Regions from separate parts of the Pseudomonas sp. A125 genome, predicted to be linked through region 2. Evidence: predicted binding sites of a transcription regulator. Region 2 holds the regulator's gene; each other region holds the start of a gene.
The links. The regulator FliA, encoded in region 2, starts transcription of late flagellar genes. The targets are predictions, from matches to a motif close to CTAAAGTTTNNNNNNNNNNNGCCGNTAA.
Positions count from the first base shown of each region.

Region 1: ACZRN6_RS23840 (methyl-accepting chemotaxis protein) is a predicted target of FliA. The motif match lies at 1,862-1,889, and genes of this name have one in related genera.
Region 3: ACZRN6_RS04950 (flagellin N-terminal helical domain-containing protein) is a predicted target of FliA. The motif match lies at 1,909-1,936, and genes of this name have one in related genera.

Region 1 is NZ_JBUZVP010000019.1:80,615-84,384, forward strand. Features, by position in the region: gene ACZRN6_RS23835 (DUF1615 domain-containing protein) at 1-169, shown strand, start outside; gene ACZRN6_RS23840 (methyl-accepting chemotaxis protein) at 171-1,772, opposite strand; gene ACZRN6_RS23845 (PaaI family thioesterase) at 2,027-2,446, shown strand; gene ACZRN6_RS23850 (acetyl-CoA C-acetyltransferase) at 2,624-3,770, opposite strand, start outside.
Region 2 is NZ_JBUZVP010000024.1:100,826-104,595, reverse strand. Features, by position in the region: gene flhF (flagellar biosynthesis protein FlhF) at 1-918, shown strand, start outside; gene fleN (flagellar synthesis regulator FleN) at 1,025-1,858, shown strand; gene fliA (RNA polymerase sigma factor FliA) at 1,855-2,595, shown strand; gene ACZRN6_RS26915 (chemotaxis response regulator CheY) at 2,766-3,140, shown strand; gene ACZRN6_RS26910 (protein phosphatase CheZ) at 3,159-3,770, shown strand, end outside.
Region 3 is NZ_JBUZVP010000002.1:398,270-402,039, forward strand. Features, by position in the region: gene ACZRN6_RS04940 (flagellar hook-associated protein 3) at 1-516, shown strand, start outside; gene ACZRN6_RS04945 (ketoacyl-ACP synthase III) at 820-1,749, shown strand; gene ACZRN6_RS04950 (flagellin N-terminal helical domain-containing protein) at 2,017-3,465, shown strand; gene ACZRN6_RS04955 (flagellar protein FlaG) at 3,540-3,770, shown strand, end outside.

The sequences.
Region 1 (3,770 bases), on a different contig from region 2:
ACTGTACCAGCGCGTGTTCGCCCTGGCCGACAAGGCCGCCGGCAAACCACTGCCACGGGCGATCCTGCCGGGCATTGTGCTGAAAAGCCCGAAAATCACCCGCAACCTCACCACGGCCTGGTTCGCCAAGCGCGTGGATGAGCGTTATCAGCGCTGCCTGAGGCGCTGATTTAAAGCCTGAAGGTGCTCACCAGGTTTTGCAAGTGAACGCCCAGGCGCGCCAGTTCGGTACTGGAGGCAGCTGTTTCGTCGCTGGCGGCTGCCGTTTGCTCGGAAATGTCGCGCACGTTGATCACGCTGCGATTGATCTCCTCGGCCACCGCACTTTGCTGCTCGGCGGCGGCCGCGATTTGCAGGTTCATTGACTCGATATCCGCTACGCAACGGCTGATGCTGGCCAGCGAAGTGCCGGCCTGGCGGGTCAGTTCCACGCTGCTGTCGGTCAAGGTGCGGCTGTTTTCCAGGCGCTGGGCGACTTGCTGGGTGCCGTGGTGCAAACCGCTGATCAGCCCCTCGATTTCCTCGGTTGAGGTTTGGGTGCGTTGAGCCAGGCTGCGCACTTCATCCGCTACCACCGCAAAACCACGCCCGGCTTCGCCCGCACGGGCGGCTTCGATCGCGGCGTTCAACGCCAGCAGGTTGGTTTGCTGGGCCACCGACTTGATCACATCCAGTACGGTGCCGATCTTGGCGCTTTCGCGCTTGAGTCCGTCCATGGCCTCGGTCGAATGCCCGACCTCAGTGGCCAGCCGGCTGATCTGCTCAATCGCCTGATTGACCACCTGGTCACTGGCCCGCGCTTCGTGGCCGGCGTTCACGGCGGCGCTGGACGCCTGCTCGGCGCTGGACGCCTGCTCGGCGCTGCGTGCGACTTCCTGCACGGTCGCCGTCATCTCGTTCATCGCGGTCGCCACCTGATCGGTCTCGACCTTCTGGCTGTTGACGCCGGCACTGGTTTGCTCGGTGACGGCCGATAATTCCTCGGCTGCGCTGGCGATCTGCACCACACCGTCACGCAACTCGCCGATCAAGCGGCGCAGGTTCAGTGTCATGCGCTGCATGCTGGCCTGCAACAGCCCCAACTCGTCGCGCCGGGACACGTGGATGTCCTGGCTCAAATCACCCGAGGCCACCCGTTCGGCGTTTTTCAGGGTTTCCATCAACGGCGTGACGATCAACCGGGTAATGATCCAGGCGGCCAGGATGCCGATCACCAGCGCCAGGGCCGAGGCGCCGAACAACAGTTGCCCGGCGACTTTTACTTCCTGGTCGCGTTTCTCGGTTTGCGTGTCTGACAGTTGCTTGCAGGCTTCAAACAGGCTCGCGATGTCGGCGTTCAAGGCTGCCTGGGCCTGCCTGGATTTATCCTCGTCGTGGGCATCGGTGGCGCTGGCGAAGTTCTGGAAGTGCGCGCGATAGTTTCTGATTGCAGCCTGGCCCTGTTGAATCCAGCGCTGGTCTTCGGGAGCCTTGAGCATCGCGTCGACCAAGCCGATTCGACGATCCAGGTCATCCAGGACTTTTACCACCGCCGCGGCATTCAAGGCTTCGGGCTTGAGCGTGTAACTCAAGCGAGCGATGCGCACGTCGCGGGAGTCATCATTGAGCTTGGCGATCGTGCTGAGCTTTACCCCCCGCACGCCAAGGTTGCCCAGCCCAGTCCAGCCGGTGATTGCAATCAACACAGTCAGTATCAATACGAGTGCAAAACCCAAGGTCAATTTCGCCCTGACGCTCACATTACCCAACATCTTTGCAGCCGAATTCAACATTGCGACATCCATGCGATTAAGAGTTTTTAGGCGGGAGGGGGCCATCAGGACGTGTTGGTCAGGTTGCGACCCTGCCGTGCAGCTGACCTATATCGACAGGGCAGGCAGAAAGATGAAGGAGTTATTACAAAAAGTTTCTGGATGCGCGGGCACGTTCCTGGAGGCTTATCCCACGGGATTTACCAGGTTGATGATGATGGTTGCCGGCCGCTGGCTGCGTTACACCCATGGCTCATCACACGGAAGGCCACTTTATGAGCACTCTCGCCGTCCCCGAAGGCTTCACTCGTTTGTCGCGCAGCAGCCCGCTGCTGGACCTGCTTGGTCCGGTGTATTGCCGTGGCGAAGGCTTGCAACTGGAGATCGGCCTGCGCGCCGACAACCGCCATGCCAACGGGCGCGGCACCGTGCATGGCGGCGTATTGGCCACGCTGGCGGATGTGGGCATGGGCTACGCCATGGCGTTTTCCAGTGAACCGCCGCTGCCGTTGATCACGGCGAGCATGACCCTGGATTATCTCGGGGCAGTGCAGGTGGGGGAGTGGATCGAGGTGCGGCTGGAGCACCACAAACGCGGTCGGCAGATGGCATTTGCCACGGTCAGCGTGCAGGTTGGAGAGAAGGTGGTGGTGCGGGCCAATGCAGTATTTGCGGTGCCCCAGGCGCGGGACTGACCGCTCGCAGCCTGTAGTTAGGGGGCTTGCCCCCCGTTGGGCTGCGCAGCGGCCCCCAAAAACCTGCGATGAGTTCTACCTCAAACACCGAGGTCAATTTATTGGGGCTGCTACGCAGCCCAACGGGGGACAAGCCTCCTCACCACAGGCCGAGCCTTTTCATCATGGGCTTGGAAATCAGCCGCGTTCGAGCGCCAGTGCTACACCCTGACCGCCACCGATGCACAGGGTGGCCAAGCCTTTCTTGGCATCCCGCTTGATCATTTCATGCAGCAAGGTCACCAGCACGCGGCAGCCTGACGCGCCAATCGGGTGGCCGATGGCAATCGCGCCGCCGTTGACGTTGACCTTGGCCGCATCCCATTCCAGTTCTTTACCCACCGCCAGCGACTGCGCGGCAAAGGCTTCGTTGGCTTCGATCAGGTCCAGGTCGCCCAGGCTCCAGCCGGCCTTGTCCAGGCAGCGGCGGGTGGCCGATACCGGGCCAATGCCCATGATCGCCGGGTCGACGCCGGCGTTGGCGTAGCTGGCGATGCGGGCCAGCACTGGCAAGCCAAGTGCCTTGGCTTTATCGGCGCTCATCAGCAGCACCGCAGCGGCGCCATCGTTGAGGCTCGATGCATTGCCAGCGGTGACGCTGCCGTCTTTCTTGAAGGCCGGCTTGAGCTTGGCCAGTGACTCGGCGGTGGTGCCGGCGCGTGGCTGTTCATCCACCGCAAAGGCAATCGGGTCGCCCTTGCGCTGGGGAATCAGGATCGGTGTGATCTCGTCGCTGAAACGCCCGGCTTCAATGGCCGCCGTGGCTTTCTGCTGGGAGGCGGCGGCGAAGGCGTCCTGGGCTTCACGGCTGATGCCGTACTTGTCCACCAGATTCTCGGCGGTGATGCCCATGTGGTAGTCGTTGAACGCATCCCACAGGCCGTCGGTGATCATGCTGTCGAGCATCTTCGCGTGGCCCATGCGCAGGCCGGTACGGGCGGCCGGCAATACGTAGGGTGCCAGGCTCATGTTTTCCATGCCACCGGCGATGATCACCTGCGCGTCGCCGCAACGGATCGCTTGCGCGCCGAGGTGCAGCGCCTTGAGGCCCGAGCCGCAGACCTTGTTCAGGGTCATGGCCGGTACGGCGTGGGGCAGGCCAGCAAGAATGGAGGCCTGGCGAGCCGGGTTCTGGCCGCTGCCGGCGGTGAGCACCTGGCCAAGGATCACTTCATCCACCAGCGCAGGGTCGATGCCGGTTTGCTCCAGCAGGCGACGGATCACCGCAGCCCCCAGCTCCGGGGCGGGGATGCTCGCCAGCGAACCTTGGAAGCTGCCCACGGCG
Region 2 (3,770 bases):
TTTGAACTCAATGGCCTGCGTGAACTGCTGGAAGTGCAGTTGGGCTCGCTGGCCTGGAACCAGTTGCAGGGCAGCCAGCCGCAGCAGGCCAACCTGTGGCGCCGCCTGCAACGCATCGGCCTGTCCGGCCCGTTGTCCCGCGACCTGCTGCAGCTGACCACCCAGATTGAAGAACCTCGTCAGGCCTGGCGCATGCTCCTGGCCCACCTGGCGCGGATGATTGTCACCCCGGAAATCGAACCCCTGGAAGAAGGCGGCGTGATTGCCATGGTCGGCCCTGCCGGCATGGGCAAGACCACCACCCTGGCCAAGCTGGCCGCGCGTTACGTGCTTAAGTACGGCGCTTCGAATATTGCCCTGGTGAGCATGGACAGCTACCGCATCGGCGCCCAGGAGCAACTCAAGACCCTGGGCCGCATCCTCAATGTGCCGGTGACCCATGTCGACCCGGGCCAGTCCCTGGCCAACGCCCTCGACCCGCTGCTGCGCAAGCGCGTGGTGTTGATCGACACCGCCGGCCTGCAAGCCAGCGACCCGGCACTGCGCATGCAACTGGAAAGCCTGGCCGGGCGCGGGATCAAATCCAGAAACTATTTGGTACTTGCTACCACCAGCCAGAAACAGGTATTGACCGCCGCCTACCACAGCTACAAGCGCTGCGGGCTGGCGGGCTGCATCCTGACTAAACTGGATGAAACGGCGAGCCTGGGCGAAGTATTGAGCCTGGCCATCAGCCATGAATTACCGGTCGCCTACCTGACCGACGGGCCGCGGATCCCGGATGATTTGCATCTGCCGCGCCGTCATCAGTTGGTCAGCCGGGCTGTCAGTGTGCAAATGCAGGAAGAACCGAGTGAGGAAGCGATGGCCGACATGTTCGCTGACCTCTACCACAGCCCGAACAAACGAGTCGGCTGAGGACAACATGAACACAGTGCAAAGTATCTACATCGATGGTCTGCCAGCAGTTCGCGCGGCCAACATATGTAGCCTGCGTCTAAGCAAGACAAGGTAAAGAAATAAAATGGGCAGCATGCATCCCGTACAGGTGATCGCGGTGACCGGCGGCAAAGGTGGCGTCGGGAAAACTAACGTGTCAGTGAATTTGTCCCTGGCCCTGGCAGAGCTTGGCCGTCGCGTCATGCTGCTGGATGCTGACCTGGGTCTGGCGAACGTCGACGTTCTGCTGGGACTGACGCCTAAACACACCCTGGCCGACGTCATTGAAGGCCGCTGTGAGCTGCGCGACGTGCTGTTGCAGGGCCCCGGCGGGATTCGCATCGTGCCGGCCGCTTCCGGCACCCAGAGCATGGTGCACCTGAGCCCGGCGCAACATGCCGGCCTGATTCAAGCGTTCAGTGACATCGGCGACAACCTCGACGTACTGGTGATCGACACCGCCGCCGGGATCGGTGAGTCCGTGGTCAGCTTCGTGCGCGCTGCGCAAGAAGTGTTGCTGGTGGTGTGCGACGAACCCACCTCGATCACCGACGCCTACGCCCTGATCAAACTGCTTAACCGTGACTACGGCATGAACCGCTTCCGCGTGCTGGCCAACATGGCCCAAAGCCCGCAGGAAGGGCGAAATCTGTTCGCCAAGTTGACCAAGGTCACGGATCGCTTCCTCGATGTCGCCTTACAATACGTTGGCGCAGTTCCTTACGACGAGTGCGTACGCAAGGCCGTGCAAAAGCAGCGTGCGGTCTATGAAGCGTTCCCTCGTTCGAAGTGCGCATTGGCGTTCAAGGCTATTGCCCAGAAGGTCGATACCTGGCCGTTGCCCGCCAACCCGCGCGGGCATCTGGAGTTTTTCGTCGAGCGATTGGTGCATCAGACGAGCGCAGGACCGGTGCTATGACAGCCAGCGGCTACAACCTTTACAAGAAGTCGGCACGTGACAGTCAGGTCGAATTGATCGAGCGCTATGCGCCCCTGGTCAAGCGCATTGCCTATCACTTGCTGGCGCGCCTGCCCGCCAGCGTGCAGGTCGAAGACTTGATCCAGGCCGGGATGATCGGCTTGCTCGAAGTGTCGACCAAGTACGACGCGAGCAAGGGCGCGAGTTTCGAGACCTACGCGGGTATTCGTATCCGTGGGGCCATGCTCGATGAAGTGCGTAAAGGTGATTGGGCGCCGCGTTCGGTACACCGCAATACGCGGATGGTAAGTGACGCAATTCGCTCAATTGAAGCAAAAACCGGTCGCGACGCTAAAGATCACGAAGTTGCGGCCGAACTCCAATTGAGTCTCGACGATTACTACGGGATTTTGAACGATACCTTGGGCAGCCGCCTGTTCAGTTTCGACGACCTGTTACAGGACGGCGAGCATGAAGGGCTGCACGAGGACGGCGCGAGTGCTCATCTCGAACCGTCACGCGACCTGGAAGATGAACGCTTCCAAAGTGCGCTGGCGGACGCGATTGCCAATTTGCCGGAGCGTGAGCGACTGGTGTTGGCGCTGTACTACGACGAAGAGCTGAACCTCAAGGAAATCGGTGAGGTCCTGGGGGTCAGCGAATCGCGGGTCAGCCAGTTACACAGCCAGTGCGCAGCCCGCTTGCGGGGGCGTTTGGGAGAGTGGCGAGCGCGCTGACAGGCAGTGTGGGGACACTGCGAACGATACCGTCCAGGCCTTGCGCCCGGACGGGCTTGGCCCGTGGTGCGCCCCCGGTAGTCCTTTTTGTGTAACGCCTGTTGATTGATATGGCGCGCCCAGGTGCTGGGCGCGTTTAAGACTGCTTGGAGGTCGAATTGGACAAGAACATGAAAATCCTCATCGTTGATGACTTCTCAACGATGCGGCGGATCATAAAAAACCTGTTGCGTGACCTTGGGTTCACTAACACGGTCGAGGCGGATGATGGCATTACAGCGATTCCGATCCTCAACAGCGGGAGCATCGACTTTCTGGTAACGGACTGGAACATGCCGGGCATGACCGGTATCGACCTGCTGCGCCACGTGCGCGCGGATGAAAAACTGCGCAGCCTGCCTGTGCTGATGGTGACCGCTGAAGCCAAGCGTGAACAGATCATCGAAGCCGCCCAGGCTGGGGTCAACGGCTACGTGGTCAAGCCATTCACTGCATTGGCGTTGAAAGAGAAGATCGAAAAAATCTTCGAACGCATCGGTCATTGATGCTGCCACGGGGGAGCTATGGAGCATAAAGAAACGTCACAGGGCGATTTTGAGTCGACCCTGAAAAAACATGCTCACCAACTCGTCGAAAGCCTTGAAAAAGGCCAGTTCGGTGACGCGGTGCAGTTAATCCATGAGCTCAACCAGACCCGTGACCGCGGCCTGTACCAGGAAGTGGGCAAACTTACGCGTGAGTTGCACAGTGCGATTGTCAATTTCCAGATTGACCCGCACATGCCCCAGGCCGAAGAAATCTCGCAGATCACGGATGCCACCGAACGCCTGTCCTATGTGGTCCGGCTGACTGAGGCGGCGGCCAACCGCACCATGGACCTGGTGGAAAACGCCACGCCTCTGGTCAACGGTATGGCCAGTGAAGCCAAGGCCCTGAGCAACGATTGGGGCCGGTTCATGCGTCGGGAAGTGGGCGCTGAAGAGTTTCGTGAACTGGCGCGCCGGGTCGAAGGCTTTTTGTCGCGCAGCGAGCAGGACAACCGCACGGTTTCCAGCAACCTCAACGACATCCTGCTGGCCCAGGACTACCAGGACCTCACCGGCCAGGTGATCAAGCGCGTCACCCAACTGGTCACCGAAGTGGAAAGCAACCTGCTCAAACTGGTGTTGATGGCG
Region 3 (3,770 bases), on a different contig from region 2:
TATGCGCAGCCCTACACCCCAAACAGCAGGACCATCGCGACAGGCACCATGGCTGCCGGTGCGACCTCGATCAACGCGGCCGGTGTCACTTTTGATATCAGTGGTGCGCCGGGGGCGGGCGATCAGTTTGCGGTCAGCGCCGTCAGCAACAAGAACGAAAACGCGCTGGACACCCTGAGCCAGTTGCGTAAAGCCCTGGAAACGCCGGCGGATGGCAACCTGGTCGCGCAGAACAACCTCAAGGACGTGGCGGCCAAGACCATCGGCAACCTGAACAATGCCAGCTCGCAGATTGACCAGGTGCGTGGCTCCATTGGTGCCCGCCAGAACGCCCTGGACCTTCAAACGGATGAAAACACCAGCCTGGGGACCGCCAACACCAACACCATGAGCTCTTTGGGCAACGTCGACATGGGGCAGGCCGCGATCAACCTGCAGCTTCAGCAAACCATGTTGCAGGCCTCGCAGCTGGCTTTCGTGAAAATCTCCCAGTTGAGCCTGTTCAGCAAGATGTAATTTGCGCAGCAACCAACCTGCGGCTCACCCTGGAAACGGGGTGGGCCGTTGTCGTTTTTGGCGCGTGTATGTCCCCGTGTTTCGCACAAAGCGCAGAAAATTGAGTGACCTGTGAGTCATAAAGCGCATCTTCACTGTATCGTGTGAAAAGGATAGGTCGTCGCCAGGTCTCTGCGAGGGCCTGCCGCCCAGGTGTAAAGGCGGTTTTCGGCGAGTTTTTTGCGGGGTTATCCCCATTATTGTCAGCGCCCGGCGACCTGTTTCGCGGGGTGTTCTCCAGCTATTTAGTATTGGGAAGCCACAATGATTGGCATAAAAAGCATCGCCAGTTACGTGCCGGCAGACGGGATCGATAACTACGCCCAGGGTGCCAAATTCGCCAAGGATGAAGAATTCATCATTGGCAAGATCGGGTCGGCGTTCCTGCCGCGCAAGGATGCCGCGCAGGAAACCTCCGACCTGTGCGTCGAGGCGGTCAACGCCTTGTTTGCCAACAACCCCGAGTTGAAGCGCGAATCCATCGACGCGCTGATCGTCGTTACCCAGAACGGCGACGAAGAGGGCTTGCCTCACACCGCCGCCATCGTCCAGGACAAACTGGGCCTGCCGACGCACGTGGCTGCCTTTGACATTTCCCTGGGCTGCTCGGGCTACGTCTACGGTATCTATGCGATGAAGGGCTTCATGGAAGCCACGGGCCTGAAAAACGGCCTGCTGGTGACCGCCGACCCGTACTCCAAGATCGTCGACCCGGAAGACCGCAACACCACCATGCTGTTCGGCGACGCCGCGACCGCCACCTGGATGGGTGAAGACGCGCCCTGGCAGTTGGGCAAGTCCAAGTTCGGCACTGACGGTTCCGGTGCGCCGCACTTGAAGGTCAGCGACGGCGTGTTCTTCATGAATGGCCGCCAGGTGTTCAACTTTGCCTTGCTCAAGGTGCCGGCGCATTTGCACGAGCTGCTTAACGAATCGGACCTCAAGGCTGACGAGATCGATGCGTTCTGCATCCACCAGGGCAGTGCGGCGATTGTCGACGCCGTGGCCCGGCGTTTTGAAGATGCGCCGGTGGATAAATTCATCAAGGACATGGTCGAGACCGGCAATACCGTGTCTTCGAGCATTCCGCTGCTGCTGGAAAAGCACATGCTGGACTCCACCTGGAAGCGCGTCGCCATCAGTGGTTTTGGTGTGGGGCTGTCCTGGGGCTCGGCGATTTTGCACCGCCCTTGATGGCTTAAAGGCGCTGCACAAAAAAACGCCCATGATCGAAAGATCATGGGCGTTTTTTATTTGACGCCAGAAAAGCCAGCAATTGCTGAGGTTTGGGCTAACGTAAATGCTTGAATTACAAGGAGTGGCACGGTGCTAGTAAAAAAAATCAAAAAAGTCCTCAAGCAACCTGCTTTCACGACGATAACTATTACGAAGGTTCTCTAGGCCACACCCGGCGGTTGCCAGGGCCGGAAGCCGCAGTACACCACCCACGAGGATTTCGTCATGGCTTTAACAGTAAACACTAACCTTGCTTCGTTGACCGTTCAGAACAACCTGAACAAGGCTTCCAGCGCCCTGCAAACCTCCATGCAGCGCCTGTCCTCCGGCCTGAAGATCAACAGCGCCAAAGACGATGCGGCCGGCCTGCAAATCGCCGGTCGTCTGACCAGCCAAATCAACGGCCTGGGCGTTGCCATCAAGAACGCCGGTGACGGTAACTCCATCGCGCAAACTGCTGAAGGCGCGATGCAGCAATCCACCAACATCCTGCAGACCATGCGTTCCCTGGCCCTGTCGTCCGCTAACGGCTCCCTCAGCGCTGACGACCGCAAGTCGAACCAGGCTCAGTACGCTGCTCTGACTTCTGAATTGACCCGTATCGCTTCTACCACCACTTTCGGTGGTCGTAACCTGCTGGACGGTTCTTTCGGTACTACCGCTTTCCAAGTGGGCGCCAACGCCAACCAGACCATCAACATGAGCCTGGGCAACGTATCGGCCAGCAACATTGGTTCGCAGCAGTTGTTGTCCAATGCTCCGACACCAGGCGCCGGTATTGCAGGCGGCAAAATCACCGTTACCGGTGGTGGCCAGGTATCTGATGAGCTGACCATTGACGCAAAAGCCTCGGCCAAGGATATCGCTGCTCAGTTGAACGGCGCAGTCGGTGGCCTGCAGGCTACCGCTAGCACCGAAGCCAAGTTCACGTTGCCTACTACCTTCCCGACGGCCACCCCAAGCGGTGCCTTCACCCTGACAGTCGGTAGCGGTGCCACTGCTCCTAAAGTTTCGTTCACCGGCATCACCAGCGCTTCTGACCTTGCCGGCCAACTGAATTCCAACGCCGCCAAACTGGGCATCAGCGTTAACTTCGATCAGTCGACCGGCTCTCTGTCGATCAAGTCCGACTCGGGTGAGAACTTCACCTTCTCCGCAGCTGACGGTGGTGGTGCGACCATCGGTGTTCAGACCAAAGGCGGCGATGGCAAGTTTGGCGCCAGTGCAACCCTGACTACTGGTGACCTGATTGCCACCGGCGCTGTATCCTTGAACTCCAGCTCCAGCTACTCCCTGTCTGGCACCGGCGTTCCCGGCGTGTTCGGTGACGGAACTGCAACCGCTGTCAACTCGGGCAAAGTCGTGGTCAGCAACACTGACGTGACCACCGCTGCCAACGCACAAAGCGCTGTTGACGTGCTCACTCAGGCCCTGTCGACCATCGACTCCCAGCGTGCTGACCTCGGTGCTGTACAAAACCGCTTCGACAACACCATCGCCAACCTGCAGAGCATCTCGGACAACTCCACCGCTGCTCGTGGCGTGATCCAGGACGTTGACTTCGCTTCTGAAACTGCTCAGTTGACCAAGCAACAAACCCTGCAACAGGCTTCCACCGCGATCCTGTCCCAGGCGAACCAACTGCCGTCCGCTGTACTGAAGCTGCTTCAGTAATAACGGCACTTGGTAACTGACGGAAGGGCGCGTTTACGTGCCCTTTTGTCTTTTCCGCGATGAGGAGATTGGTCATGGACATGAGCGTCAAGTTGAACCTGTCTTATCCAGCACCGGCGCAGCAGAATGCGACCGCTCCAGTAGCCGTCGATGCGCAGAAACCCAAGGTCGACGCGTTGGCCAAAGCGGACGATCCGCAGCAACCGTCGAGCCATACCGACCTGAAACAGGCGGTCAAGGACATTAGCGAATTCATCCAGGCTGCCCAGCGCAAACTGGATTTTTCCATTGATGACAGCACCCAC